One region of the Paenibacillus sp. BR2-3 genome, then DNA from elsewhere that is predicted to be linked to it. Evidence: predicted binding sites of a transcription regulator. Region 1 holds the regulator's gene; each other region holds the start of a gene.
The links. Region 1 encodes Rex, which represses fermentation and respiration genes when NADH is low (regulators of the CRP and FNR family bind a similar motif). Its sites were predicted from a motif close to TTGTGAAATATTTCACAA; they were not measured.

Region 1 (7,822 bases):
TTATTTGTGTCTCCGCAAGTTTGAGCATAAAATAAACCGGAGGGACTTCGTCAGTCCTAGAGAAGATTTAATTACAGCAGCGCAAATGATTGTATGGTTAACCCAAACGGAATCAGGAGATGATGAGGAGCTCAACATGGGTAACCGTGGAGGCGATTTCTGGGAAACTGTAGCAAGTGATACGGATTCCTGTCTGGGCCGCGCTTGTCCCTGGTTTCGCAAATGCTATTATCATCGGGCCAAGCATGAGGCAGGGATCGCTGATGTGGTCATCACGAACCACTCCAAGCTGTTCGCAGATGTAAAAGCGGGGCATCAATTGCTGCCTTCCTACGACCATCTGGTTATTGATGAGGCTCATCATCTGGAGGACGTAGCGGGTAAGCATTTAGGCATGCATATGAAGCACTTTACTGTTGTTCACACGCTTTCCCGGCTGTTCAAGGACAGCCGCAACGGCCAACTGCCGGCACTGCGTCAGCAGCTGCAATCGGCTGGCAGCGAGCAGGCCTCCGAATGGAGCGTTATCATCGATAGAATTCATAACGACTTAATTACCGTGAAGGAAACATGGGACATCTTAAGTGAGAAGCTGTTCAGTCTTCTTCCGGAACGAAGCGATTCGGCCGCAGGAGAAGCCGGACAATTAGTGCTGCGCCTCTTGCCCGGAAAGAAGCCGAAGAATTGGGATGAGCTTGCTTCACTGGAGAGCGGAATGATATCAACGCTCAGCGATGTCCTGCGCACCGGCGAGAGAATGCTGAATGAAATGAGGGATCAGGAGGGGCAATCCTCTTCCGATAGTCTTGTCACGGATATCAGCGGATTATTCAAGGATTTGGCGGCCATCCGGGATCAAGTGCGGTTTTTTATGGGCTTGAACGATGAGGGTGTTGTATATTGGCTGGAGGCTAACGGGAATTACCGCAGCAAGTCACTGCAGCTATATGCGGTTCCAGTGAATGTCAGCTCTCAATTGAAGGAGCTGTTCTTCGACAAGAAGAAAAGCATTGTGCTGACTTCGGCGACTTTGTCGGTAGATAAATCGTTTCAGTTTATGATTGATAATCTGGGTCTGAATGAAGCTGCGGAAGAGGGCCGCCTCATGACCGTTCAGCTGCCCTCACCCTTTCATTACCGGGAACAAGCGCTGCTCGTGATCCCCCGCGACTTCCCGAGTGTAAAAGGAAGCGTGGGCGATGCCAACTTTGTGGATACTCTGGTGCAGTCACTTGCCGAAGCGGCTGTAACGACTAAAGGACGTATGATGGTGCTTTTTACATCCTACCGCATGCTGCGTCAGGTGTATGATCCTTTGAAGGAAGTGCTGGCATCGCAAGAAATTACGGTGCTCGGGCAAGGCATAGAAGGCGGGAGCCGCAGCAAGCTGATACGTCGCTTTCAGGATAACGCCGCTTCTGTCCTGTTGGGAACAAGCAGCTTCTGGGAGGGGGTAGACATCCCCGGCGAAGCGCTCACATGTCTGGCTATTGTGAGGCTTCCCTTCCAGCCGCCCAACCATCCTCTGGCGGAAGCGAAATCGGAGCTGCTGCAGGCACAGAAGAAGAACCCTTTTATGAAGCTGTCTGTTCCCCAGGCGGTGATCCGGTTCAAGCAGGGCTTTGGACGTCTGGTCAGAACTGCCCAGGACCGGGGGATTGTAATTGTTTATGATACCAGAGTTATAGAATCTTATTATGGAAAGTACTTCCTTTATTCATTGCCCGGCCCTAAAATGGAGCATATGCTGACCGATCAGATGGTCCCGCGTATTGCCGAATGGCTGGAGGAGGGGGGCGTCTCCTAAACGCCCGTTTATAACTTTTAATCTATAGGGACTCATAATTTTCCGCTGATACTGCATTCAACCTTTAGGAGGAGAAAATATGAAATCGGATAAAATATCGGAGGCTGTCGTTCGCAGACTCCCTGTGTACCTGCGCTTTCTGAACGATCTCCACAAGCGTGAAATTGCGACCGTTTCTTCTCAGGAGCTGGGCCAAAAACTGGACCTTAACCCGGCGCAAATTCGCAAGGATTTGGCTTATTTCGGCGATTTCGGAAGAAAAGGCATCGGTTATGATGTCACCTATCTTATTGAGAAAATCCGTCATATCCTGAAGCTGGATCAGCAAATAAACGTAGCACTGGTAGGTGCCGGTAACCTTGGGCATGCCTTATCCAATTATAATGCGTATTTGAAGGATACCATGAAAATTACGGCTATCTTTGATTCCTATATGCCGAAGGTGGGGCAGAAAATCAACTCTCTGACCGTACAGCCGATGGATGAGCTGGGCAGGACGATCCGGGAGCAGGGTATCCGAATCGGAATTATCACTGTTCCGGCTTTTGAAGCACAGAACGTAGCGGATATTCTTGTGGATTCAGGAATCGAGGCCATCCTGAACTTTGCCCCGGTCATTCTGAAGACTCCTCCTTACGTTCGTATCCATGCTGCTGATTTTACGACCGATTTGCAAAGTCTGGCTTATTATTTACAGGATGGAAGGGAGGAAGAAAGTGAACATGAAGAGCAATAAATGGATCATCAAGAACGGGAAATTTATTGTTCCCGGTGCTGACAAGCCTGTCCTGAGCGGTTATATGACTGTGGAAAACGATCGGATCACTTACATAGGTGAAGTGGAACCCCCTTTGGAGAATGGTGTTGAAATTATAGATGGAAGCCGGCTTCTGTTCATGCCGGGTCTTGTTAATACGCATGGCCATGCTGCGATGTCGCTCCTTCGCGGCTATGGAGATGATCTGGCCCTTCAGGTATGGCTTCAGGAAAAAATGTGGCCAATGGAGGAGAAGTTCACGGGCGAGGATGTGTACTGGGGAACTTCATTGTCAGTATTGGAAATGCTGAAGGGGGGTACAACTACCTTCCTGGATATGTATGATCATATGGACCGGGTTGCTGAGGTTGCAGATCTCTCGGGTATCCGTTCTGTTCTGATGCGCGGAGTGATCGGATTTTGCTCTGAAGAAATGCAGAATCATAAACTTGCCGAAGCCATTGATTTTGCCCGCAGCTGGCATGGCAAGGCTGACGGAAGAATTACAACGATGATCTCGCCGCACGCACCGTATACGTGTCCGCCGGATTATTTTGTGAAATTCGTGCAGGCTGCGCATGACTTGGACCTTCCGATGCATACGCATATGTCTGAGACCCGGCGGGAAGTCGAACAGAATGCAGCCGATTATGGCCTGCGTCCTGTCGCGCATTTGGAAAAGCTGGGCATGTTCACGCGCCCGTCGCTGGTGGCTCATGGTGTCCATCTGAATGATGAGGAAATTGAGATTCTTGCCCGTTATCAGGTCGGTGTATCCCATAATCCGGGCAGTAACCTGAAGCTGGCCAGCGGAGTTGCACGTGTTACGGATTTACTCCGGGCCGGTGTGCCTGTGTCTCTTGGTACCGACGGAGCAGCTAGCAACAACAATCTCGACATGTTTGAAGAAATGCGTCTTGCGGCGCTGATTCATAAAGGGGTTACCGGAGATCCTACTGCGGTTCCGGCACCGGAAGCCATGCGGATGGCCACGGAGGTTGGCGCCAAATCCATCTTTTTGGATAAAGTGGGAAGGCTGGCCCCGGGAATGAAAGCAGATTTCATTGCCATTGATATCGACCAGCCTCACCTCCTTCCGCATACCGACCTGCTCTCTCACGCGGTATACTCGGCCAGTGCGAAGGATGTAGAGCATGTATGGATTAACGGCAAGCAGGTTGTGAAGCACGGAAAGTGCCAGACACTGGATGAGGAAATGATCCGCCGTAAAGCCCAAGAGTCTTTTGAGGGCCTTCTAAAACGGTAGTGCCGTAGAAAGGAAGCTGTAATTTGAAGAAAAGGAGAAAATGGATCCTGCTGGGATCGGCCCTGATGCTGCTCCTTCTGTTCGGACTAAGCCAGTTCTACGTCTCCATTATGAAGGACGAATGGAACGAGAAAAGGGCTGCCGAAGACATCGCCGGAACGCGGGCCGGGCTGACCCAGGTTAAGAAGGCGCAGAAATCCATCTGGGACGAAAATTCAATATATTGGGTTCTTACAGGTAAAAATGAGGCTGGAATCGAAATGATGGTTTGGGTTCAATTTACTAAAGACGGAAAAATCGCTGAGGGTGATAATGCCGTCTACGGCGTAGAGCTGAGCAGAGGTACTTCGGAACAAAAAATCCGCTCACTTATAGAAGCCCAGCTTCCGGACATAACGATTAAGCGGCTAATGCCTGGAGTATATAACGGAGAATATGCCTGGCAGCTTTTCTATGAGCAGGGAGACCGTTATTACTATAAGTTTTTCCGTTTTGCCGACGGAACCCCCATCGGGGAAGGTTACAGTCTGCCGAATCGCTAAACTGATTTAATCACTGTGATATAAACTTTGATATATGATAAGTATGCAATTCCTATGTAATGATACGCGAAATTCATAGAAAAAGAGACCGCAACGCTAACCGTTGCGGTCTCTTTTGTCGATATAGGAAGAAAGCAGGGCCTAACAGGCAAAAATTAGTAGTAAAAATTTTAAATATATTCACACTTTGTTTTCAAATCGTATATACACCTGTGATATACTACTACTTGTATCAAGTACATGACTCGTAGAAAAAAACATATATCACTTATTGTGATAAATGCGAAAGATGTATAGTTTTCCCATCCTGAGAGGAGGACGTTTACTTGAAATTGCGTCTGGTACCCCTATTACTTACGTCATTGCTATCGGCTGCCCTTTTGTTTGGAGGGTGGTTCATGTATCGCCAATTTGCAATTCAGGAGCCGCTCCAAAAGATCGTCAACAGCTATGAAGGAGTTAACGATTCACACATATCTATTAACCGCGATGAAGTATCTTTGAAACTTGATTTACAGCCGGGAACGAAATTACGTGAACTGGTTCAATATATTTCAACCGAGGGCCAATCGGTAATCGGAGGCCGTACGCTTAATCTGGATGTTGAGCAGCACTCCAATCAAGAGCTTGATGAAATCTGGGATAAAGCAATGTTCTCTGTAGCCGAAGCGATGGAAAGCCGCAAGTATACATTAATACCCGCCACACTGGACGAGTTGAAGGAACAGTATAAAGGGATAACAGCCACAACGGAAATTGATGATAATAACGTATATGTAAGTCTGACGAACGGCAAAGAAAGCAAATTTATTATTTTGCCGCGACAGCCTGAAACAATGGGGGTTTGGAATAATGCCTAAATGGACTAAAGAAGTATTGGCCGGATTTCTTCCAGTGCTGCTGATTTTTATGGCTTTTCTCGGTTTCAATATTGTGCCCGTTATCATCGGGGTTGCCATGCTTGGTTCATTATTGCTCATTGCTCATATGCGCGGCGGATTAACGGTAAATGCAGGTGCAGATAAGAAACGCAAGAAGAGCGGCCCTTCCAAGCTCACCTTTGAACAAATCGGTGGTCAGGATAATGCCAAGCAGGAGCTGCGTGAAGCGCTGGATTTCCTGATCCGGCACGAAGAAATCAGTAAATTCGGAATTCGTCCCTTGAAAGGTATTCTGCTTACAGGCCCTCCGGGAACGGGCAAGACGCTTATGGCCAAGGCCGCTGCACATTATACGAACTCTGTTTTCGTCGCAGCCTCGGGTAGTGAGTTTGTAGAGATGTATGTCGGTGTCGGTGCCGGACGGATCCGTGATTTGTTCCGCGATGCCCGCACCCGGGCTGTGAAGGAGAACAAGGAAAGTGCGATTATTTTTATTGATGAAATTGACGTGATCGGCGGTAAGCGTGAAGGCGGACAGCAGCGCGAGTACGATCAGACGCTTAATCAGCTTCTAACGGAGATGGACGGTATTTATAACTCGGATACCCCGCGTATTCTTCTCGTAGCAGCTACAAACCGTAAAGAAATGCTCGATTCGGCTCTGCTGCGTCCGGGACGGTTCGATCGGCACATACAAGTGGATATGCCTGATAAGAAAGGCCGTAAATCGATCCTGGATCTGCATGCCAAGAATAAACCGCTGCATGAAGAGGTCAGTCTCGATAAAATTGCCGAGGAAGCCTACGGCTTCTCGGGTGCCCAGCTGGAAAGCGTCATGAATGAGGCCGCTATCTACATGATGAGAGAAAATCTGATGGAAGTGGAACAGCGCCACTTGTCGATGGCCATCGACAAAGTGATGATGGGCGAAAAAACGGACCGGGAGACGAATCACGAAGAGAAGAAACGTGTTGCCATTCATGAGCTTGGACATGCCATTATGGCTGAGCTTCTCCGTCCGGGGAGTGTCAGTCAGGTTACGCTGACCCCGCGCGGACAGGCCCTCGGGTATGTTCGCCACAATCCGCAGCAGGAACAGTATCTATACACAAAGGATTATCTGGAAGATCAGATTATGATCGCGCTGGGCGGAGCCGCTGCTGAAGAAATATTTTACGGCGGAAGAAGTACAGGTTCACGAGGAGATTTCGATCAGGCACTTAATATTGTAGAGACGATGATGAAGTCAGGACTAACCTCACTGGGTATTGCCAAGCTGGAGATGGTAACGACAGAAGAGCTTATGAAGGAGAATAGTAAAATTCTCGATGAGCTTATGGCTCAGACCCATGAGAAGCTAATACAACAGCGGAGCGTATTTAATTACTCCCTGGACATACTTATGAAGGAAGAAATGCTCTCAGGGGAGCAATTTCGTTGTCAATTTCGTGACAGTGTACTTTTACCGGCATAATTCTTTATGCCGGTTATTTTTTTTTACTTTTCAGGCATGCTAAGATATCATTATATGTCGGGCTTATTTATTTTTACGACAGAAAAGGTACGATACTAAGTATAGATACCTGAAAGGATGAGAATTTTAGATGAATTTTAAGAAAATTGGTGTCATCGGCGGTGGCACGATGGGACAAGGCATTTCTGAAATGCTGGCAGCAAAGGGTCTCGATGTTATGCTGGTGGAGAAAACCCCTGAAAGATTGAATTATTCCTACGAAATGATTGAGACAAGTCTTGACAAGCAATTGGAGAAATGGGCGATTACCCAGGCCGAGAAGAAGCTGATTCTGAGCCGGATTCAAAAAGTGACCCATTTTGCCGAACTTAGCTCATGTGATATGGTCATCGAAACCATCACTGAGGATTTGGAAGCCAAGAAGAAAGTGTTTAACCAGCTCGATCAGGTATGTCCGAGCCATATTATTCTCGCCAGCAACACGTCGACGCTCAGCTTGACGGAGCTTGCAAGCACAACAATGTATCCGGAGCGTGTAATCGGAATGCATTTCATATACCCTGTAGCAAAAGTTGATCTTGTCGAAATTGTACGCGGATTGAAAACATCCGATGCTACTTTTGAAGATACCAAATCTTTTGTTGACGAAGTGGTTGAGAAAAAAGGCGTAATGATCTATGAATCCCCGGGATTTGTAACTTCACGTCTTATTTGTCTGTTCATTAATGAAGCTATGCATGTGCTGCAAGAGGGTGTGGCTTCACCGCAGGATATTGACGATGCTATGCGCATCGGCTATCAATTCCAATATGGACCGCTTGAAATGGCTGACCGATTCGGTCTTGATTCTGTTCTGGCTGCGCTGGAGCGGATGTTCCGCGAGTATGGCGAGTTGAAATACCGTCCTTCCACCATTCTCAAAAAGATGGTGCGTGCAGGACATCTGGGCATGAAATCAGGCGAAGGCTTCTTCAAGTATGACAAGGATGGTGACCGTGCATGAATATTTTAGTAATTAACTCAGGCAGTTCTTCTTTGAAATATCAGCTTTATAATATGAATGATGAATCCGTTCTGGCTAAAGGCTTGGTAGA
Region 2 (7,822 bases), 2.4 Mb from region 1:
ATGTGCTGGAGGCCTGCCGCCGGTTGAATGTGCCTGCTGCACTATCCAAGGTCTGGGCGGAAGGCGGGGCCGGAGGAATTAACCTGGCTAAGGAACTGAAAAAAATGCTGGACCGCGGCGATAACAGCGAATTTGCTCCCTTATACGAAGATAACCTGGATATCCCAGCAAAAATCAGTAAAATTGTGCGCGAAATCTATCATGGTGCGAATATTACCTTCTCCCCTGCGGCCAAACGCAGTTTGGCGGTTATTGATCGGCTCGGCTTGCATCATCTCCAGGTCTGTATGGCCAAAACACCGTATTCCTTCTCCGACCAGCCGCGCCTGCTTGGAGCGCCGGAGGGCTTTACGATGGGAGTCCGTGATATTACCTTGTCGCTGGGCGCCGGATTTGCTGTCGTGATCACCGGGAGCATTGTGACGATGCCCGGACTTCCGGCAAGACCCGCCGCAGAGCAGCTATGGATTGACGAAGAGGGCCAGCTTCAGGGGCTCGTGTAACGTGTAAACTTATCTCTTAATAAGCTTGGGGCTTTGCCGTTCGTTAGAACGGTGAGGCCCCGTTTTGCATGGTCAAACGGAGCTTCCTGCGGCTTCCTGCTGCAAAGAGACATAATGTCACTTCCGCGTGGAAAAGCTAAAGCAATCATGTCCGGCAGGGCAGGCGAAAAATACTCAAAATTGTGAACAATTTGGTAATAGAGGGAAAAAGGCTTGCAATGTGATAATAATCACAATATAATCAGGTTACAAAGTGAAATAAATCACATTAGGACATGTCAAAGTATATAAAGGCTTTTCAAACTGGAGGAGGAAGAAATCATGAAAGTAGCAGTCATAGGATGTACCCATGCCGGAACCGCCGCAATTGTTAATACCGCCCAGCTTTACCCGGATGCAGAGATAACGGTGTATGAGCGAAATGATAATATTTCCTTTTTATCATGCGGAATTGCCCTGTATGTGGGCGGAGTGATCCAGGACCCGCAGGGATTGTTCTATTCATCGCCGGAGAAGCTGGCTGAGCTTGGAGTAGAGACAAAAATGCGCCACGAAGTCATTGCTGTCGACACGAAACGCAAAACCTTACGGGCTCGAAATCTGGACAATGGCCAGGAATTTGACGATTCCTATGACAAGCTGATCATGACTACCGGCTCATGGCCGATTGTTCCAAAGCTGGAAGGCATGGAGCTGGAGGGGATTCTGCTTTCCAAGAACTATAGCCACTCCAACACCATTATTGAAAAAGCGCAGCAGGTGAAGAGAATTACTGTCGTGGGTGCCGGATACATCGGCGTTGAGCTGGTGGAAGCTTTTCAAATGAACGGCAAGCAGGTGACCCTGATCGATGGTGAAGAGCGCATATTGAGCAAATACCTGGACGAGGAATTCACCTCGCCTATCCAGCAATCGCTGGAGGATCATGGAATCAAACTCGCACTGGGTGAAAAGGTCAGCTCTTTTGCCGGAGAAGGCGGTAAAGTTACGAAGGTGATAACCAGTAAAGGGGAGCATGAGACTGATCTGGTGATCCTATGCATCGGCTTCCGTCCGAACACAGAACTGTTAAAAGGCCAAGTCGATATGCTGCCTAACGGTGCGATAATTGTAGATGATTATATGCACACCAGTATGCCGGATGTTTTTGCTGCAGGTGACAGCTGTGCCATTCACTACAACCCTACAGGGAAACACGCCTATATCCCATTGGCAACGAACGCTGTACGGATGGGTACACTAGTAGCCCGTAATTTGGTATCCAACACAATTCCATATATGGGCACACAGGGCACATCAGGCATCAAAATATACGAGGATAACATAGCCGGCACCGGACTTACCGAAGAAGCCGCCAAGGCCGAGGGAATGGATGTGGAAACCGCCCTCATCACTGACAATTACCGTCCCGAGTTTATGCCGACTTTCGAGCAGGTTCTTTTAAAAGTGGTGTTTGACCGCGCAACCCGCCGTATTCTCGGCGCTCAGATCATGTCCAAGATGGATCTTACGCAATCGATCAACACCGTGTCGGTATGCATACAGAATAAAATGACGATAGACCAGCTCGCCTTTATCGATTTCTTCTTCCAGCCGCATTACAATAAGCCTTGGAATTTCCTGAATACAGCAGGACTTCAAGCGCTGCCGAAGCTGGGAACGCAGAAAGAAGCCGTAACCGTATAAAAATAGAATAAAACCCAGCAAAACGGAGCCATTGGATATGGCTTCGTTTTTTTGTGCTGTAATTTTGACATGTTAGTGAAAGTTTTCACTTACGTTTTCTAGTAGTGATAATTGTCACGTCAATGTGTTTTAACTCGCGTTACAATGCATAAAGGAACAAATTTGAAGTAAATAGAAATAGAAATAGAAATAGAAGGAGATAGGAATCATGGCTTATAATAAACCGCAGCAAATTGCTGAAGTCACGGTTGAAAACGGAGTTAAAAAAGCACATAATCCGCTCAGCGCTGTACTTATTCTTGGTTTTCTTGGTGGGGCATTCATCTCTCTCGGATTTTTGCTCGATATTCGTGTCATTGCCAGTGCACCGGCGGAGTGGGGTTCCTTTGCAGGCTTTATCGGCGCTTCGATCTTCCCGCTCGGACTAATTCTGGTATTGCTCGCAGGCGGCGAGCTGTTGACAGGCAATATGATGGCCGTACCGCTGGCTTTCATCGCCAGAAAGATTACACTTTGGGAAACCATAAAGAATCTTATTCTTATTACAATTAGCAACTTGGCAGGAGCACTCTTTGTCGCTTATTTCTTCGGACATATCGTGGGCCTGACAGCAGATGGCGTCTATCTGGACAAATTGGTATCCATAGCAGAACACAAGCTGGATGACTCTTTCCTTCAGGCTTTCATTTCCGGTATCGGCTGTAACTGGCTCGTTGCGCTGGCTGTATGGCTCTCTTATGGAGCAGATAATTTCAGCGGCAAAATCCTGGGGATCTGGTTCCCGACTATGGCTTTCGTAGCCATCGGCTTCCAGCACGTTGTAGCGAATATGTTCCTGATTCCCGCGGCCATTTTTGAAGGCCACTTCACTTGGTCCCAGTATCTGATGAATTTCATTCCGGTATGGCTTGGCAATCTCGTAGGTGGTGCACTCTTCGTAGGCGCAGCTTATTGGGCCGCTTACCTGCGCAAAGAGCCTTCGGCTATCCAATCGGTGGACAATAGAGTTACTGCCGGAGTTAAGAAACACGCCTAATACTTATGTAAAATATACAGCACTCCTTGAAGCGCTAACTGTCAGCCCGCCGGGTTGATGGGAAGCTCCGGGGGGTGTTTTTTGTGTCTGCACATAAATAATTCGCCGTGAAATACCGACTCGGGGGAACGAAATCGGATTCACGGCGAACGCATTAGGGAGTGTTTCATATTATTAATTTACCCGGGCACACCGGCATCGAAACACTTTATTTTTCAGGTATTCCTTTACGCAAAACTTCACCAACTATACAATATAAAATAGCAAAATGGAGAGGGAGGACTGCGGTCATGAATCATAATGGAGATGGTATATTTCCGGCGGTATGCCCGCTGGATTGCCCGGATACCTGCGGACTTTTAGTGCATAAAGAGAACGGTAAAATTGTGAAAATAGAAGGAAATCCGCAGCATCCCATTACCCGGGGAGCGATTTGTAATAAAGTCAGGTATATGGCGCAGCGGGTACATCACCCGGAGCGGCTGATGAATCCGCTAAGACGGGTCGGTCCCAAAGGGGAAGGCAAATTTGAAGTGATTAGCTGGGAGGAAGCGATCCGGGAAATCACCGGTAAGTTTAAGGAGCTTTCCGCAGAATTTGGGCCGGAGAGTATCTTGCCTTACAGTTTCTACGGAAACATGGGCGTATTGAGTGTGGAGGGAATGGACCGGCGATTTTTTCATGCATTAGGTTCAAGTCTCCTTGATCGAACCATTTGTAATTCTGCGGGTACCGCAGGCTGGAAGGCTACCATGGGTTTTAACGGCGGGGCGAGTCCGGAAGATACGGTGAAAGCCGATGTGATCATCGTCTGGGGCGGGAATATCGTCAGTACAAATATGCATCAGGTCATACTGGCAGAACAAGCACGCAAACGCGGAGCCAAGGTGGTAGTCATTGATGTTCACCGTAACCGGACAGCGGAGTGGGCCGACTGGTTTCTTCCTCTCTATCCCGGAACGGATGCGGCGCTGGCGCTGGGGATGATGCATATCCTCTTCCGGGACGGACGGACCGATGATGCTTTTCTGGAGCAGTATACAATAGGCAGCGATGCATTGCGCCAACAGGCAGCATCCTATACACCTGAGAGGGTGTCGGCTATTACAGGTATATCCGCCGATGATATAGAGAAGCTGGCTAAGCTCTACGGCGAGGCCGGAACCTCGTATATTCATATCGGCAACGGACTTCAGCATCATGATAATGGCGGCATGAATGTGCGCAGTATTGCCTGTCTGCCTGCCTTGACCGGACAATGGCTGAAGACGGGAGGCGGTGCGTCCAAATCGAACAGCGGCTATGCCTCCATGAACTCACGGGCCTTGGAACGGCCGGAGCTGCGGGCGAATCCGCGGGCGCGTCACATTAATATGAACCGGATCGGCGAAGCGCTGGAAATGACGGAGCAGCCGGTGAAGAGTCTGTTCGTCTATTGCAGCAATCCGCTCGTTGTCGCCCCGGATGCCGAACGGGTACGCGCGGGCTTTGAGCGCGAAGATTTGTTTACGGTTGTACATGATTTGTTTATGACCGATACAGCCCGTTATGCCGACATCGTGCTGCCGGCGACTTCTACTTTTGAAAATACGGATCTGTACAGCTCCTACTGGCACCACTACATTCAGCTTCAGGAGCCTATACTGCGTGCACCGGGTCAGTGCAAGAGCAACGTAGAGGTGTTCTCCCTGCTTGGACAGGCGATGGGCTTTGATGAAGAGGCCTTTAGCCAGACGGAGGAAGAGATGATCCGGGAGGCTCTCGACTATCCGCGCAATCCGTATTTGAACGGGGTGACGCTGGAGCGGCTTCAGGAGGAACGGCATGTGAAGCTTGATATGACGCCGAAGGAGACTTTTCTCGATAATCTGCCTACACCGTCCGGCAAAATCGAGCTGTATTCCAAGTCGTTGGAACTCGCGGGCTTGCCTCCATTACCGGAATACAGCCCGCTGAAGGAAGGCTACGACGGAGTGCGGCGGCCGGAGCCTGCCGATGCTTATCCGCTGATGTTCATATCGCCGCCGAACCATAACTTTCTGAACTCCACCTTCTCCAATGTGCAGAAGCATCAAGAATTGGAGAAGGGGCCCATGCTGCAGATTCACCCCGAGGATGCAGCCGCCCGCGGAATATCGGATGGAGACGAGGTAACCGTATTTAACGGACGCGGAATAGTGAAGATTAGAGCCAGGGTAACAGATAAAATGCTGCCCGGCACCGTTATCAGCCAAGGGCTGTGGTGGGAAGGCAAAGACCGGCCGCAGCGAAGCAATGTGCTTACTCCTGACCGCCTGAGCGATATGGGCAATGGGGCGACTTTTTTCTCCTCCACAGTTGAGGTAAAGCGATAAAGCATTAATGCGAATGCTTGCCCTGCACCCTGTTTTGGATGATACTGGATGGAATTGTCGATATATATATTATAGGGGATGTACACGAATCATGAAATTTTTGGAGCAGTATCCCAAAGAAGTTAAGGTATTTCTTATTGCAAGTCTAATTAACGCTACCGGCAGTGCGCTGATGTGGCCGCTCGTTACGATGTATGTTTTTGATGAACTGGGACGCAGTATGAAGGACGCGGGGCTGGTCATTCTTATTCAGTCGCTCGGCGGAATTGCCGGACAGTTGCTGGGCGGGTCGCTGTATCATAAGGTTGGTGTTAACCGGCTTATAGTCGGGGGGCTGGCCATGAATGCGCTGGCTTTGTTCGCCTTGCCTGTCGCAAGTCACAACTGGATGCTGTTTATGGTAATGATGGGACTTGTGGGTTTGTTCAGTTCGCTGTCGATGCCGGCCATTCAGGCGTTTATCGGTTTCCGCTTCGCGAAGCAGCGCGGTGAATTGTTCAATATCATCTATGTAGCCAATAATATTGGCGTGGCGCTGGGTACGGCGTTAAGCGGTTTTCTGGCCGACATTTCCTATATGCTGAGCTTTGTTATGAACGGTGCGACCTCAGCAGTGTTTGCGGGATTTTTCTTTCTTTATCTTAAAAAGGTTGGCGGAACCTCTCCTGCTGAGGGTAACGCGTACAAAAAAGTGCAGTCCCACCCTTCGTCGAACTGGAAGCTGATGGGCAATACGCGTATTTATCTGTATATGGCCCTCGGGGCCATGTTCCTGCTGATCGGAAATTCGATCTGGAACACTGGAGTATCGCCATTTATTATTTCGGAGGGATGGGCCAAGAAATCGTACGGCTTTCTCTGGACGCTGAACGGTATTCTTATTTTCGTCGCCCAACCGCTAATCACCCTGATCAAGCGCTGGTTTGCGGGAACGACAACAGCACAAATGACAGCCAGCGCCGTCTTTTACCTGAGCGGCTACGCTGTGATTCTGCTGCTGCCGAATTATCCGGGGCTGCTGCTCGCCATGGTGCTGACTACACTCGGAGAAATGTTGATTTCACCGGCTATGCCGGCTTTTATTTCAGATCATGCAGACCGCAGCGCTCCCTTCTACCTGGGGTTAACCGGCGGGATTGGTGCGGTTGGCAGGGTAATCGGTCCTTATTTCATGGGCAGTCTGTATGACAGCGGAGGACTCGCGCCTACGGCTTGGCTTGCTTGCGGCATGTCCTTGCTGTCTGTCGGTTTTTTTGTGATTCATGCCTACAGCAATCGCCGTAGCAGCTTGACTGACAGATCCGCAGCGGCATAAGTCATCATAACGAATTAGTGGTATTATTTAAGGATGATCAATAGAGAAGACAAGGGGGAATCAAGCTATGGGGCAAATCAAGGGAGATCGTCTGGTCATACGTCCTTCGGAGATGAAAGATGCCCGTGACCTGATTACTCTGGATCATATGATCTGGACCGAGGACATCACTCCGGGCCGCCTAAGCTGGTGCTCGCGTGAGGATTATTTGCTGCACGCTCCCCCTGGTTCTCAGCTGGTGGCAGTGGAAGAAGGCAAGTTATGCGGTTATGTCGGCTTTGGTCATCCCACCGGGATGGAGAGCAACCGGCATGTATTCGAAATTAATATTGCAGTACATCCGAGCTGTCAGCGCTCAGGTATCGGATGGAAGTTGATAGAGGCGATAAAGAGGTTTGCTGCGGACAAGGGAATACGTAAGCTTCGGCTGCGGGTGTTGTCCTGCAATGTGGCGGCAATCTCTTTCTATAGAAAGTGCGGCTTTCAGGAGGAGGGACGGCTGATGGAGGAATTTTATCTCGGCGGCCGTTATGTGGATGAGGTATTCATGCACTTCCTGCTGCCGCGCAGCATCCGGAAGGATGAGCGGGGGAATAACGATGAAGATCATTTCGCTTAATATTGGCAGACCCATAACGGTGGACTATCGCGGAAAGCCGGTAGAGACAGGGATTTATAAAACCCCGGCTGAAGGGCCGCTGCAGCTTTCGGTAAATGGACTATATGGTGATGGACAAGCTGATCTGGTTAACCACGGCGGCCCGGACAAGGCCATCTGCGTATATCCGTTTGAGCACTATTCCCACTGGGAGGAGCAGCTTGGGAAGAGGTTGGAATACGCTGCATTCGGGGAGAATATGACGACCACCGGATTGATGGAGACGGAGGTATGCATCGGTGATGTTTACGAAATCGGGACCGCGCTTCT
Region 3 (7,822 bases), 2.3 Mb from region 1:
CCAGCGGAAGCAGCAATTTCTGAGCCAGCTTGCGCGCCCGTACCTGCAGGTCGCCAATCGTACGAAGGGTGGTGAACATAAGTCCGTGAACCAGGCATAGCAGGACTACCGTTACACCCGCTACTACTGTGTACACATTGACAATATCCGTAAATCCTGCGTACATCTCCATATCCGCATCAATCGGCAAACCTTTGATGAAGCTTGCGAAGACAACAGCCAGCAAGAACGGCGGCAGGAAGCTGCCGAAGAAGATGCAGGCATCCCAGGTTCTTTTCCAGGCCAGCGAATCTCGTTTGCCTCTGAATTCAAAGGCTACACCGCGGGCAATCAGAGCCAGCAAGGCGAATACAAAAGGAATATAAAATCCGCTGAACAGCGTTGCATACCAGTTAGGGAAGGCGGCGAACATCGCGCCTGCACCCGTCAGCAGCCATACCTCATTAGCATCCCAGAAGGGTCCGATCGAGTTGATCAGAACCCGGCGCTCCGTATCATTCTTGGCCAGGAACTGTGTTTCCATCCCTACGCCAAAGTCGAAGCCCTCCAGAAAGAAAAATCCTATAAAAAGCACCGCAATCAGCACAAACCACAATTCATTAAGAGATAGCATGGAATCCCTCCTTGTTATATGGATCATGCGATTCGCCGTGATCGTTGTCCATGTTATAAGGGCCTTTGCGGATGACTTTGATGAACAAGCCAACCAGCACTGCTCCAAGTATTGCGTAAATAGCGGTAAAAGCAATTACCGAGAAGAGCACCTGACCGCTCGTTACATTAGGCGATACACTGTCCTTCGTCTGCATCAGACCGAAGACGGTCCAAGGCTGGCGCCCGAATTCTGTCATCACCCAACCCGCCGTATTGGCAATAGGAGGAAGCAGCAAGCCCCAGAACATCAACCGCATAAACCAGGTGTTCGGACGGTCCATTTGTTTGCGCCACATGAGATACACTGCATACATAGTAAGCAGAATCATCGCCGTACCTGCCAAAATCATAATCCGGAAACTCCAGAATGTCGTTCTTACCGGCGGGATATAATCCCCGGGACCGTATTTCTGCTCATACTCCGCCTGCAGCTCATTCATCCCTTTAACTTCACCGGAAAATTTACTATAGGAGAGGAAGCTGAGCAAATAAGGAACTTTGAATTCCCCGGTACTCATTTTATTCTCCGAATCAATATTCGCCCACACTGTCCAAGGCGCAGGGTCGCCGCTCTTCCCCCACAGACCTTCGGAAGCCGCCATCTTCATCGGCTGGGTTATGACCAAGTACTGTGCCTGCGTATGTCCGCTGGCAGCTACACCAATAGAGGAAATAACGCCTACAATGGCCGCAATTTGAAACGATTTCTTAAAAAAAGAAATATCCTGCTTCTTGAGCAGCTTATATGCACTGATGCCCGTTACAAGAAACGCGCCTGTTGCATAGGCAGCGAGTACAGTATGCGGAAATTCCACCAGCAGTTGTCCGTTAGTAATCAGAGCCAAGAAATCATTCATTTCTGCCCGGCCATTATTCATCGCAAAGCCTACAGGATGCTGCATAAAGGAATTGGCCGCCAGAATCCAGAATGCGGATAACATGGTGCCGAGCGCCACCATCCAGATGGACAGCAGATGAATTTTTTTGGACACCTTGTCCCAGCCAAAAATCCACAAGCCGATAAACGTTGATTCCAGGAAAAAAGCCAGCAGCGCTTCAATCGCAAGCGGAGCCCCGAATACATCACCGACAAAGCGTGAGTAGTCGGACCAGTTCATGCCGAACTGAAATTCCTGCAAGATCCCTGTCACTACGCCTACTGCAAAGTTAATGAGGAACAGCTTGCCCCAGAACTGTGCCATTCTCTTGTACTCTTCATTGCCTTTTCTTACATACATAGTCTCCATAATTGCAATCAAGAGCGCCAGGCCGATCGATACCGGCACAAAGAAATAATGAAAAATCGTCGTTGACGCAAATTGAATACGCGACAGCATCACTGTATCCATATTTCTCCCCTTCCTTCTCCCTAATTCGTAATCCTATTTTGTCAAAAATTTAAAAATAAAAGTGTGACATTTATCACATACAACATCTGATTTCGGGGTGAAAAATAATAATTTTGTGACAAAAGTCACAATTCGACAGAAAAATCGCAAAAAAATAAGACGGTTTAACCGTCTCATAGTTGAATGTGAATCTATATAAACTTTGCCCACAAAGGCGTTGGTTAGGTAATGGAAATACCCTTCTTCAGCGACTTGAGATCGCCATTCGAATTAAGCAATATTGGAAGCATCTTCATGCTTCGTTCCATTGGGGAGTCACAGAGACGGCAAGAAGGCGCATGCTCAAATGCGAAATTATCCCTCATCCATCCATTACATCCATCACTGGTACAGGCCCATATTGCGGTATTTTCTTCCGGTATTTCCTCCAAAGGCTTCTTCCGGTAGTTCATTGCCGTTCCTCCCTTCCTTTATGTCACAAGTTGATTAACAAAATAAAAAAAGACCGTCCCAACTTTCACAAGCGGGGACGGTGCCTTCTATTATTACAGTTTTACAACGTTCTCGGCTTGTGGTCCACGGTTGCCTTGAACAACGTTGAATTCAACGCGTTGGCCTTCGTCCAAAGTTTTGAAGCCGTCGCCAGTAATTGCGCTGAAGTGAACGAATACGTCGCTTCCGCCTTCAACCTCGATGAATCCGAAACCTTTTTCTGCGTTGAACCATTTAACTGTACCTGTTTGCATGTGTGTTACCTCCACAAATTTAAATTAATATGTTCTTTTTATCTTCAAACAAAGAAAAAATTCACACATTGAAAAGGGTTTTATTTATTCAATAACAGCCCTTTTCAATAGGGAAATTTACATCATCAGCTGTATGAGTATTTTCATATTACCACACCTCTGATTCAAAGGCAAGCTGTCCTATCCGAATTTCTCCGTTTCTCCCCATAAAAGGCTGACTTCCCAATGTAAGGGTTATCAGCCTCCCTAAACATGACTTCTACATTAGTATATACTGCTTTAATCATTTTTATTCCTGCGGTTTCTCCTGAAGGGTTACAGAAACTTGTTTCATGACTCCATTCCGGTAAAAGGTGATCTTCAGCTTGGACCCGATCTCCGTATGATCATACAAATACTTGCGCAGGGATAGCGTTGAGGTAATCTCCTGGCTGTCAAACTTCGTTATCACATCATTGAACTTGAGACCTGCATCTTTAGCCGGTCCAAGGGCATCCAGAACAACGGCTCCTTCTTTAACGCTGTCCGGCAGGTTCAAATTCTTACGCTGTTCCTCATCAAGCGGTACATAAGGATTATTGAGATCAACGGAGTATACGCCCAGATAAGAGCGGGCAATCTTGCCTTTTTCCGTGAGTTCATCGGCTGTTTCAAGGACATGGTTGGCCGGAATGGCAAACCCCAGTCCTTCTACGCCCGTATCGGATATTTTCATTGTGTTAATTCCGATGACCTGGCCGTTCAGATCAACCAAAGCCCCGCCGCTGTTGCCTTCATTAATAGCAGCATCGGTCTGAATGACCTCCTGCTCCCAGTCATATACACCATCCTGGTTAAGCGATACCGGAATCGTCCGTTCTGTATAGCTTACAATCCCGGAGGTGAGTGTATCCCCTAACCCAAGCGGATTGCCAATCGCAATAACGGTCTCTCCGAGACGCAGCTTGGAAGAGTCACCGATTTGCGCCACCGTAGTAATGCCTTTAGCATCAATGGAAAGTACTGCAATATCGGTTACTTTATCTGCGCCGACCAGTTCCGCCTTGCGGGTCTCGCCATCCACTGTGACTACTTCCAGCTTACCGGCTCCTTCAATCACATGATTATTGGTAATAATGAAGGCTTTGGCATCTGTCTTTTTATATATAACACCGGATCCGAGTGCGGACTCATCCAGAATATTCTGCTCCTCTTTATCCTCTTTATGGTTGATAATACTTACTACTGCCGGACGTACCATAGCAGCAGCCTGAATAATGCGGTCGTAGGGATCACCGCTGCTCGGAGTAATATTCTGAATCAAGGCAGGTTCCGCTGCCTGTTCTTGTATCCACTGTCCTGTAACCAGGCTGAAAAGAAGAACTGCGACTACTGCACTAATCAAGGAGCTAATCGCGGAAACTTGTAGAGTGGACAGACTTTGGCGCGATTTCCTCGGCCAGCCGTGGGTTGAAGATGCCTTCGATGCCTTACGCATTCTGCGTCGAGATACTTTGGTTGAATAAAAATCATCATCAAACAGTCCCACCGGAAATCCTCTCCTCTCTATTTCTACCCTCTTATAGACTCCCAAGAGCACTAAAAGGTTTCACTATAGGCATTCTCAAATTCTTTTAATATGGAATATTTCACTTCTCATAAGACTACAATAGTAGAAAACATATGTTTCAAGACGATACTTCTCTATATGATTGTATCACAGGCCGCAGCCGGGACGTTATTTTTCTAAAGTAAAATTTATGCATAATTATGGGGATCATAGGGTCAGAGCTAATAAAAGGAGGACGCATTATGGATTCTTTTTCAACAAGTCTTGATCTGGTGCAGTTTATCGGCAAGCTGGGTGATTTGAAAGACGAGCATTATCATATGACACTTACCATCAGTGCAATGGTTGAACTGCTAATCGACAAAGGTCTGATCTCCCGCCAAGAGCTGGAACGCAAGACTGCCGAGCTTGACGGACTTATGACTGGCTCACCATATCCCATGGCGTAGGACGGTCATAGTAGGTGTCACATAGTTTGAACTCACTGTCTTTGAAGAAGCAGCCCATGTCCTCCATAGCACTGCGGACTGACAATTTAGCCAAATCCATCATATTATGATCCCTGCTTAGATGGGCTAGGTAGGTCCGTTTCGTACGTCCGGTAAGAATCTCACTTAGCGCTGCGCCGGCAGCATCGTTGGACAGATGGCCCATGTCTCCCAAGATACGACGCTTGGTGTTCCATGGATAACGTCCCATCCGTAGCAGCTCAATGTCGTGGTTGGCCTCCAGTACCAGTACATCGGCATCCGAAATCGCCAGCTTTACCTTTTCACTGACATATCCCAGATCCGTAGCCACGCACAACTTCTCCTTGCCGTCATAAAAATTATACCCCACAGGCTCAGCCGCATCATGGGAAATCGCGAACGACTCTACACGCATACTGCCAAAGTCTCTATGTTGACCGGTCTCCAGGACCATGCGGTTATGTTCTTCTATTTTACCAACCCCCTTTTCAATCGCCCCCCAAGTATTGGTGTTGGCATAGATCGGAAGGTCGTATTTGCGCGCCATCGCTCCAAGTCCTTTAATATGGTCGGAGTGCTCGTGGGTTACCAAAATACCGTCTATATCCCCGCCTGATAACTCGCGCATACTGAGCAACTCATCAATCCTTTTCGCGCTAAGTCCCGCATCTATCATAAGTGTGGTCTCTCCGTTGCGTACCACCGTAACGTTTCCGGTAGATCCGCTGGACAGTACTGTAAATGAAATCCCCATAATTCCTTGCTCCTTTTACTCCGTTGTCTTCGGACTGATGATATCCGCACTGATGCCATGCACATAATATGATTTTCCATTCTCCAGCATGAAGCGCCACATCGGAGCGGCCACCTGGCTCTCGGAGTTAAACAATTCACCATAATAACCAAGCTGAATATCGGTGACCACCGTATCCGGCGCAAAATACTTCTCAATCAGACTGCTCAGCGCCTGGGAAGCCGGAAGGACTTTCTGAACCTCTTGGCTGCTGCTGGTCCCAATCTCAATCTGCGGCCGGCGGTAAGCTACAATCTTCTGGTTGCTGTTGATTAGCTCCAGACTCACTCTGAACAGTGGCCACTGCTTCTGAACCAGCGGATGGAGCACAAACTTGCCAACCTCGCTCTCCTGCGAATCAAGCCTATAGCCCGCGATATCGGGAATCTGGCTTTGCAGCTCGCTGCTTAGCTCGGAGAAAGAGGAATAGATCAGCTTGCTGTCTATCGGCTGCACCAGCGGCACAGGCTGTTGATCCAGCTCTTCACCCGAGTATCGGTAGGTGATATCAGGCAGCTGCGGTGTGGCAGCCGGGATCGGACCGAGCACGCGAATACCCTTCTGCTCCATAATCTGCTGGGTCTCTTCGGAGAGGGAGGTGAAATCAAGGTTGGCGCTGACCTGATCGCGCAGATCCACCCACAGCTGATAGCACAGCAGCAGATTCAGCAGTAAAAAAGCGTAGATCAGCACATTTTTGGCTCTTCCCCAATCCATACCCCATCCTCCTCAACTTGTTAATTCAGTGTAAGCACAGTCCCGTCACTGAGCGTAACCTTCCATACCGGATGCAGCTGCAGCTTGTCCCCCTTGACCACAGGGACATAGGCGGGTGCCAATTCCTTCACGGACGAGGCTTTGCCGATTTGAGCCAGTTGGTTTTTCAGCGTTTCCCCTCCAGACAGCTCTACCACTTTTTTTACGGCTTTAGTCTCATCAACGTACATCAGGGAACGTTCATATGAGGATACCGTGCCCTGCTGCAGATCCAGATTTATTACACCATACCGGAGCTGCGGTTTGTTCATGATCGGATAGGAGCCGTAAGGATAGGAGCCATAATATTGCTGGAAGGAAACGAGCCTTTCCTGATTTCCCTCTTCGGCCGATGCCATCTGTTCCCCGGTTCCATCCTCCGATGCTTCAAGACGGTAAGAACCGTTCCAGCCGCCATGCTGGTTCACGAAATCCACAGCTTCCAGAGCATCTTTGGCCGGCGTACTCTCCCCAGCGGGCAATGCGGCAGGATCGCTGTAGCTCATCCAATTCTGCTCCTGATCGACCTGCAGACTGCGTTTGCTGTCCGTATAGATTTCCGAGCCGTCTTTTTCACGAATATACCTTGTGCTTCCGGCATCGAAGAAGAGGCTGCTCTGCATCTGCCCGATGGTATACATGCCCGAAGGGATTTCCGCTTCCACTACTGATACATTGCTGTCAGGCACATAATAATCACCGTTGACCGTCGTATAGGAGGTCCAATTCTTGCCGAAATCCACATGCTGCTGCACATCCTGTACCGTAAGATCGGCTTTTGCCGCTTCGTACACGATATCTCCCCTTGTACTGAAGAAGATGGCATGCGCTTTGGAGTCATTCTTCAGGTTGTAGATCCAGATCCGGTCAATGCTTTCCCCGGCGAACAGGGAATCGGGCGACAGCTGCATGACTCTCTGCAGCAGCGTTACAGGAATACCTGCTCCGAAGCTCAGCTCAATGCCCGGATTCTCACTGCGAAGCTTGGCCCAATCAAAATCCTGCACAGACCGCCGCTGAAAGCTTTCAAAGCCGCGTCCTTTCAGTCGGTTAAGGATCAAGTTATAGAAGGTTGAGCTGGGGTAGAACAAGGTGTGTTTGTTATCACCCATATGAATAATCATTTGGTCAGGGTAAAGCAAATTCTCAACTTTCTCTTCCGGACCCATGTTATCTGTCTTTACATACAGGTTCTTCGAAAGGACCGCGGTATCACTGCCCGGGAGACGGTAAATCAAATAATAACTCTCGATAAGACTGCTGAGCACCAGCAGGGCAAGTATCCAAGACTTTATTCTTTCCTTCACGCCTGCCCCCTCCTTTGCTCGTCCAGAGGCAGCGTAAAGGTTACCTTTGAGCCTTGGTCCAGTTCAGATTGCAGGGAGATGGAGCCCCCATGCGCTTTCACAATTTCCCGGGCAATGGACAGACCCAGTCCGGTTCCGCCCATGTTCCGGGAACGTGCCTTATCGACGCGGTAAAAGCGTTCAAATATACGCTCGATA
Region 4 (7,822 bases), 220 kb from region 1:
GCTACGCTCAGCAGCGTCATGTTAGCCACACTGTGCTCATAGCCGCTGGCGATAAAGGCGAACAAACACCACCAGATCAGAACAAGCTTGGCCGTTTCACTTTTGGCCCGTCCGGACATCCACAGGGCCAGGCAGACCAGCCAGTTACAGAGGATGCCGCGGAAGAACAGCTCCCAGAACGGGAGACTCATTTTTTTGGCTGCTGCGGCAAAGATCAAGTGCTCAGGAGGAGCAGCACTGAACAATCCGGCTCCACGGATTAGTAGAGCCAGAATAACAGCTCCAGCAACATTTCCAATAAACACAAGAATCCAGTTTTTAAGTGTATCCCATACACTGGTTCTGCCCGCAAGTGTACTTACGGTAAAAAACATATTATTCCCGGTAAACAGTTCCGAGCCGGCGAACACTACAAGTGTCAGAGCGATCCCGAAGGATGTCCCCATAACAAGCGGCTGAAAAGGAGATTTGGCTGCGGCCAGCGGTGCACCCAGTGTAAAGATAAGAATAATTCCGATTCCTACGTAAGCCCCTGCCAGCAGTGCTGCAAGAAAGTACCTTGGCATGCTTTCGTTCATTTTGTCGCGTTTGCTTACCGCTACTTCTACGATGTTCTCTACACTCTGAGTAAACATTTACTCCACCCCGTCGTTTCTCTATATTAATTGCTTATTTATATTAGCGGCAAGCTATCTGCTATTACAAGCTGACTTTCACCGTTTGTCCATCAAATGTGACCGGGTAAGTTGCCACTTTTCCATGATCTGGCGCCTGTACCTCGCCGGTGCGAAGGTCGATTTTCCAATCATAAAGCGGATCGTAAAGGTAATGCCCGGATACGATGCCTTCAGCAAGCGGACCGCCCTTTGGATGAGGATTGCGGTTTTCTACAGCATAAATGGCATCGTCTGAGGTACGGAATATCGCCAGCTCCACATTTCCGGCAATAACTACACGGCCGATCTGCAACAGGAAATCCTGGATCGCACCTACAACATAATCTTGTTTTGTTAATTGCATGGTTCTCTCTCCTTTTGGGTTAGCATGGTAGTTAAATCCGCGCATCCTCGAACAGGGCAGTGCGGGTGCTGTCATCGTTCAGCATCTTTTTCCAAGGATCAGTAACCTGGGCCAGGGCAAAATCAATCCGGGCGGCCAGCTCTTTGCGGTTCTCTTCATTATCCAAAATGGCTTTTTGAATGCTTTCAAGCCCCATACGTTCGACCCACTCCGAGGTTCTTTCCAGATAGTTGCCGGTCTCACGATAGTATTGCATCACTGCGGAGCAGACTTCGATCAGCTCATCATCCGTTTTCACCTTGCAGAAAGAGTCTGCGATACGCGGCTTAATTCCGCCGTTGCCGCCGATGAACACTTCCCAGCCTCCGTCGTTGCCGACAATTCCGATATCCTTCGTGCAGGATTCCGCACAATTGCGCGGGCAGCCGTTGACAGCCATTTTGAACTTGGCAGGGAAGTCAAGCCGCTCGTATTTGCGTTCCATCAGAGCGCCCATACCCATGGAATCCTGGGTACCGAAGCGGCAGAACTGCGAGCCTACACAAGTCTTAACGGTACGAAGAGATTTGGCATAAGCATAACCTGATGGCATGTCCAGCTCTTCCCATACTTTCGGCACATCCTCTTTCTTCACGCCGATCAGATCCAGACGTTGACCTCCGGTTACTTTTACAACCTTAACATCATATTTCAAGGAAACCTCAGCGATTTTCATCAAATCTTCAGGTGTAGTAACCCCGCCATACATCCTTGGAACGACTGTGAATGTGCCGTCTTTTTGAATATTGGCGCTCATTCGTTCGTTTACAAAACGGGATTCCTTCTCATCCTCATGGGTGTCCGGATAAATCATGCCGAGATAATAGTTCACCGCCGGACGGCATTTAGAGCAGCCTTCCTCTTGTTTCCAGCCAAGCACGTTCATAACCTCTTTGGTAGTTCTCAAACCCTTCGCTGTAATCTCAGCCACAATCTCATCGCGGCTTAATGTTGTACAGCTGCAAATGCCCTGCTTGGCGCTTTGCTGGAAGCTGTCACCCAGTACAAATTGCAGGATTTGTTCTACAACCGGCTTACATCCGCCGCAAGAACGGGTAGCCCCGGTACAAGCTTTAATCTCGTCAACCGTTGTAAAGCCATTCTCGGTAACGGCATCTACAATCGCTTTCTTGGTTACGCCATTGCAGCCGCAGACGATTTCCTCATCCGCCATGGCTTCAACAGACATCCCTTTCTTGGCTTCACCGCCGCCGCAGCAGCTGGTGCCCATGACCTCTGCATAAATTTCATCCGTCATTTCCGAGCCTTGCTTTACAAGCTTCTGCAGATTGGCTGATTCCGTAACATCTCCGAACAAGACCGCACCGACAATAATGTTATTTTTAAGCAAAATCTTCTTATAGGTTTTCTTCCACTCATCCTTGGCCGAGATTACTGTATGTTCAGAGGTTTCCAAAAATTCACCGGCCGAGAATACATCCACACCGGAAATTTTCAGCTTGGTAGAGACTACTGAACCTTCATATGGCTTCGTTGCAACGCCGCACAGATGCTTAGCCAGTACCATTCCCTGTTCAAAAAGCGGAGCAACGAGCCCGTAGCACACTCCCCGGTGCTCGGAACACTCCCCAACGGAGTACACGTTGTTCATTGAGGTTTGCAGATAATCGTTAACAACGATTCCGCGATTTACTGTTATTCCGCTATCTTTAGCCAAGGCTACATTCGGCTTAATTCCGACAGCCATAACCACGAACTCTGCCTCAAGCTCACTTCCGTCACTAAAGCGCAGCCCGCTTACCCGCTCAGAACCTGTCAATTCTACCGTTTGCTTGCCCATAGCGAATTTCACGCCTTGACGCTCCAGTTCGGCCTGCAGCATGGAGGAGGCATTGCGGTCAAGCTGGCGCTCCATCAAATCTTCCATTAAATGCACAACGGTAACATCCATACCCAGATTGACGAGACCTTTTGCCGCTTCAAGACCCAGCAAGCCGCCGCCAATGACCGCAGCCTTCTTGTATTGCTTGGCCGCTTCCAGCATGGCGTCGCAATCGGCGATATCTCGGAAGCCTACTACGCCTTCCTTATCGCTGCCCGGGACAGGCAGAATAAAAGAATTGGAGCCTGTCGCAATAATCACCTTATCGTAAGAAACAGCCAAACCGTTATCTGTAAGGATCTGCTGTTTTGCTTCATCTATTTGTGTTACTGTAGTGCCTGTGTGCAAAGTAATGTTGTTTTCCTTATACCAATCAAGGCTATTCAGTATAATATCATCCACTGTTTTGCTGCCCTCAAGGACATAAGACAACATAATCCGGTTGTAGTTGGGATGCGGCTCACTTCCGAAAACGGTAATATCATAAGCACCGCCCAGCTTCAAAATCTGCTCGAGCGTACCTACGCCTGCCATACCATTGCCGACTAATACTAACTTTTCTCTCTTCGTTATCATTGTTAGGTGCCTCCTTAAAGCGTCTGAATTCTGCTCTCTCACTTCTTTATATTGGAATTATACGTTTAAAATTTAAATAGAGATTGTGATTAGAATCACATCAAATGTGAAGAATTTCACATAAATATTTGGGCGTGTTTCAGAGATTAACAAGGCACAAAAATAGCCAGATCCCCTTCGTCTAGAACCTCCGGTGATCTGGTATATATATCCTTTTATTAACGTAAAACGAGCGAAAGCTCCACTTCATCCTGCGGCCGAAGCTTCATATCCATTCCGCTGTCCAGCAGCTGCTTTTCATTTACCTTCAGCATCCACAATTCGCTGGTAAGGGGGATATAGTCCTTGACGGACAGCACCGCCTTGTTGTCCTCGGACAACCGGACCATTCCGCAGCTCTTTAGCACACTTCTTACAGTCAGATCCTCCGCAAAAGGAATGATATAGGAGTGGGACAATTCCGCCCGTTCGCTTCCACCGTTCACAACCAAAATCACGGACTGAAGTGACGCTTCGCCGGATCTCAGCTTCGGTGTAATCACTAGATGTGAATCCTTATCCAAGGAGTTGTCCCAGTCCGTGCCGGTAATCGTTTTACCGTTCACTCGGAGCTCCCAGTCGATGCCGGGATCGAGTGACACATCGCTTACCGATAGAATACTTTTGCCGTCTTCGGCAAACACGACAACGCCACTGGCTTTGAGCAATTCCTTAACCGTCATCCCCTTCCGGTAAGTACCGCTTAGCTGCTTGTCCCTGCTATCGGTTCGCTCACTGCCGTCAACGAGCAGCGAGAGCACAGGACCATTTAATCCGGATGCTTCATGATCTTCCCCGTTATCGGCACCGAAGATGGAGGAGCATCCGCCTGCTGTCATAATTATGATCAACCCTAGCAATACACGCCACAGAAGTTTTGTGGGCATCCCCGGCACCGCCTTCTTTTGCATTTGTCCATTTCAGGATAACGCAAACAAGCCTCGTTCTCAATATATATCAGGCCGGAAGAGATGCAGCTTTTATGAAATTGTAATTAAAAAAGTCCCTTAGGGAAAAAGTCCCCGAAGGGACTTTTACTAAACACCGTCTATTGCTGATATCTCGGGAACAAGATGTTATTCTCCAGATGCACATGCTCAAAGGTCATCCCTTCCAGCTCTTCAAGCCGGGCGTAGGTCAGACGGTAGGTTGTGCAGGCATGTCCCGGAGGCGTGAAATCATTAGTAACCCGGCGAATTTCCTTCAGAATATCGCCAGCCGCATCATGCTCTCCTTCAAGCTCATGAAGAGCTTCACGAAGCTCTGTCAAAGAGGATTCACTTGGGTTTTCAACATAGCTAAGAATCTTGGGAAATTCACTTACTTCTTCCTTGGCCGTATGTTCAAGCAATTCTCCTTTGAGGGTGTTAAACAGGGTATACAATTCTGCCAAATGAGGGGAGTCCTCGCCATGTACCCGGAATACTTTGGTCACATTTTGCCCGATCAGAGGCAGCTCTTCGCGGAGATAACGGTGATGTTTATTTACAATATGGTCGATCAGTTCCGCGGACGGCGCATGGTTCCAGACCGTGTCTTCCTCAAGAACCGGGTATTCCTCCAGCAGCTTATACAAATCACTAATTACAGCCTCTTTATTCAGACCGCGCTCCTGAACGGCTTCGCCCAGCGGTTTGGCACCGCCGCAGCAGAAATCAATTTTGTTCGCTTTGAAATAATCAGCGGATTTAGGGAATTGCAGTACAATATCTCTTACCATTGCTTCACTATTAAAAAAAGGTTGTTTGGTCGCCATCATGGTTCCTCCTTGGGGTGTTGGTTCAGGTTTTCTTCTACCTTTTCACCTTACCCCCAAATAGAACCCTAACTTGTGATTATAATCACTGAAAATAAATCTCTTTATTGAACAAAGCTGAAGCACTAGTCAGGTGCAGATATCCATTCCTGATAAATGGTTAGGTTATGATCTTTGTACTCTTTACATGGCTTGGAGAGCTCCAATAACCGGACATCGCTCAGGTAAGTTGGCACGAAATAGGCAGAAATTGTATCCAGGTCGTCTCCATCAAAAAATGACTCATCCCCCAGAAAAGGATGAAGAAGTACCGTATTTTCGTACATTGACCATATCACTGCCTGAAGCACCATGCTTTGTCTGATTCCATTGTGAGAAAGGAAGCCTCGTGTTCCACCGGAACCTGACCGATTATTCTGCGGCGTGAGCCCGGTTGATTCCAGACAATGCCGCTCACAGCCGATGCATTTCCAGCCGGAAGGGCCTTGAATCCATTTTTGAAAAAGGGTTCCGCTGTCGCTGTTCCCTTTATAAAGGGATGAAATGATACTGTAAGGCACTCCGATCCACGCATCCCATAAGGAATCAGGCAAATGGCTGTGAAGCATGAACAAAGCTTTATCATATATAAGCTGCACCTTAATCGAAGCAGACTCCAGCTCAGCAACATCCTTTTTTCCGTACGTGATTTCCCGGGAAAACAGGGGGGTCTTCATCTCCCTCGCCTCCTAATAGTTTTGCTAAGCCTATACTCTACAACGAGCAATTGAGCAAAATTCTATACGTAAGCGCTTCCATTGTGATCTGATCAATGTTTTTTTATTATATTACATAAACAATGACTGCGTGCAACTATTTATTTAAAATTTGAAAAAGCCCTTTGTCCCTTGCACAGGGAAAAAAGGGCTATCAACAGGTCATTCGATACGGGGTTACTTTACCCAGCTCTCAGCCCAGGACTGAATTTGCTGCATGACAGGCTGCAGCGCACGGCCTTTGTCTGTCAATTCATATTCAATACGTACCGGAGTCTCCGGGTACACATGGCGTACCAGAATTCCTTCACCTTCCAGGTCCTTCATTCGCTCGGACAGCATCTTATCGCTCATTGAAGGAATTAGACCGGAAATATCCTTAAACCGCTTCGGTCCGCTCATCAATGTCTGAATAATAAGTCCATTCCATCGTTTGCCTAAGAAAGAGAAGGCAGTTTCGAATCTGGGACACATCGTTAGTTGATGTTCTTCCATTGTTCTCACCTCTCACTTGCGAAACTTACTATTAGTTAGTATATATAATTTTACCACATTTTAACCCTGATGAACATCGTTTACCAAAAAAAGTTCATCTGCCATAACTATTATATCCCTGGTGTCAATCCCCCATGCCCTCTGACGGCTCTCTTTGCGCAATGGCCCCGGTTACTACAAAAGCCAGGTCATCATTGCCGAAAAGTGAGAGCACTCCCAGAACGGTCTCATCCGAAATGAATCCCGCTTCCTCCTCGGATACCGTCAGGGCAAGCGCCCTGCGGAGCGATTCATTTCCTTCCTGGTCCGGGTAAGCCAGCAAATACAGGGCGTGCGGGTCAAGACCGTTATTCACACACCACTGGGCAAAGACAAGAATCATCATATCTTCATCGCGCTTATAGCTTTCAATGATCTGCTCTTCCCTCGATTTAGGGTAATCCTCCATGTTCTTCTCCTTTCTGCCATCCGTCAATCGGTAAGCTGCGCGGCCAGAACGTGGCTGGGCAGTACTGCTGAAGCGGAAACTCCGCATTGCTCAGGTGTGTCTATATTGCTTAAAAAATGATTTACAACTCCGCTGAATCCTCTTCTCTCCAGCACAGAATCCCAGCTTCCGAAGCTCTGGCTTCGCGGCAAAACGCCCTTCTCATAGAGAACTGCCTTTTCCATATCCGCTACTTCTACTGATCGGCCATTCCCATGCAGCTCCAGCTTCTCCAGATCGGCACCGGCATCCCGTACCATGCTGTACATGCCAATGCCACCATTATCCCAGCCCAGCATACCGGAAGATTGCAGCAGGCGTCCATCTTCACCCGATTGAAGATTACTGCGAAGCAATTCGTAGTCGCCACCGCAAAGCCAGAGCAGCAGATCGAGCATATGGATCAGATCATCATGAATGGTTTCACGGCTGCTCCCTGACTGCAGCTTCGTCCGGTGCTTAACCGCGCTGCATTGACGGATACCGCCAGCCTTCTCCAGCCAAGCCTTAGCGGCTGTATACATGGGTGCATAACGACGGTTAAAGCCCACGGCCAGCAGGAGACCCCTGTCCTTTGCAAGCTCCGCCAGCCGACGGGATTCCTCCAAATCATAGGAGAGAGGCTTGTCCACATATACCGATACCCCATGCTTGAGGCATTTGGTTACGATATCATAATGAGTTGGCGTGGGACTATGCACAAACACGGCATCGATATCCCAGGACAAAAGTTCATCCAGATTAGTTGTCCCTTTGGGAAAACGGTACGAGTTCACCGCACCCTCTACCGTCGCTGGTGAATGGCTTAGTAC

Region 2: PaeBR_RS22595 (formate/nitrite transporter family protein) is a predicted target of Rex. The motif match lies at 2,263-2,280, and genes of this name have one in related genera.
Region 3: PaeBR_RS23780 (cytochrome ubiquinol oxidase subunit I) is a predicted target of Rex. The motif match lies at 2,117-2,134, and genes of this name have one in related genera.
Region 4: nirB (nitrite reductase large subunit NirB) is a predicted target of Rex. The motif match lies at 3,583-3,600, and genes of this name have one in related genera.

What each region holds. Positions count from the first base shown of each region.
Region 1 covers NZ_CP126311.1:2,305,171-2,312,992, forward strand. Annotated here, with positions in the region: gene dinG (ATP-dependent DNA helicase DinG) at 1-1,807, shown strand, start outside; gene PaeBR_RS11020 (redox-sensing transcriptional repressor Rex) at 1,887-2,543, shown strand; gene PaeBR_RS11025 (amidohydrolase) at 2,530-3,831, shown strand; gene PaeBR_RS11030 (DUF5590 domain-containing protein) at 3,855-4,373, shown strand; gene PaeBR_RS11035 (hypothetical protein) at 4,700-5,233, shown strand; gene PaeBR_RS11040 (AAA family ATPase) at 5,226-6,728, shown strand; gene PaeBR_RS11045 (3-hydroxyacyl-CoA dehydrogenase family protein) at 6,859-7,731, shown strand; gene PaeBR_RS11050 (acetate/propionate family kinase) at 7,728-7,822, shown strand, end outside.
Region 2 covers NZ_CP126311.1:4,696,360-4,704,181, reverse strand. Annotated here, with positions in the region: gene PaeBR_RS22605 (formate--tetrahydrofolate ligase) at 1-503, shown strand, start outside; gene PaeBR_RS22600 (FAD-dependent oxidoreductase) at 825-2,189, shown strand; gene PaeBR_RS22595 (formate/nitrite transporter family protein) at 2,398-3,225, shown strand; gene PaeBR_RS22590 (molybdopterin-dependent oxidoreductase) at 3,516-5,579, shown strand; gene PaeBR_RS22585 (MFS transporter) at 5,671-6,894, shown strand; gene PaeBR_RS22580 (GNAT family N-acetyltransferase) at 6,962-7,513, shown strand; gene PaeBR_RS22575 (MOSC domain-containing protein) at 7,494-7,822, shown strand, end outside.
Region 3 covers NZ_CP126311.1:4,959,066-4,966,887, forward strand. Annotated here, with positions in the region: gene cydB (cytochrome d ubiquinol oxidase subunit II) at 1-613, opposite strand, end outside; gene PaeBR_RS23780 (cytochrome ubiquinol oxidase subunit I) at 600-2,003, opposite strand; gene PaeBR_RS23785 (cold-shock protein) at 2,225-2,455, opposite strand; gene PaeBR_RS23790 (cold-shock protein) at 2,549-2,749, opposite strand; gene PaeBR_RS23795 (S1C family serine protease) at 3,039-4,277, opposite strand; gene PaeBR_RS23800 (hypothetical protein) at 4,541-4,747, shown strand; gene PaeBR_RS23805 (MBL fold metallo-hydrolase) at 4,716-5,522, opposite strand; gene yycI (two-component system regulatory protein YycI) at 5,538-6,278, opposite strand; gene PaeBR_RS23815 (YycH family regulatory protein) at 6,299-7,624, opposite strand; gene walK (cell wall metabolism sensor histidine kinase WalK) at 7,621-7,822, opposite strand, start outside.
Region 4 covers NZ_CP126311.1:2,080,824-2,088,645, reverse strand. Annotated here, with positions in the region: gene PaeBR_RS09865 (formate/nitrite transporter family protein) at 1-635, opposite strand, end outside; gene nirD (nitrite reductase small subunit NirD) at 700-1,020, opposite strand; gene nirB (nitrite reductase large subunit NirB) at 1,052-3,478, opposite strand; gene PaeBR_RS09850 (hypothetical protein) at 3,697-4,404, opposite strand; gene ric (iron-sulfur cluster repair di-iron protein) at 4,566-5,273, opposite strand; gene PaeBR_RS09840 (hypothetical protein) at 5,399-5,989, opposite strand; gene PaeBR_RS09835 (winged helix-turn-helix transcriptional regulator) at 6,206-6,523, opposite strand; gene PaeBR_RS09830 (hypothetical protein) at 6,648-6,971, opposite strand; gene PaeBR_RS09825 (Gfo/Idh/MocA family protein) at 6,995-7,822, opposite strand, start outside.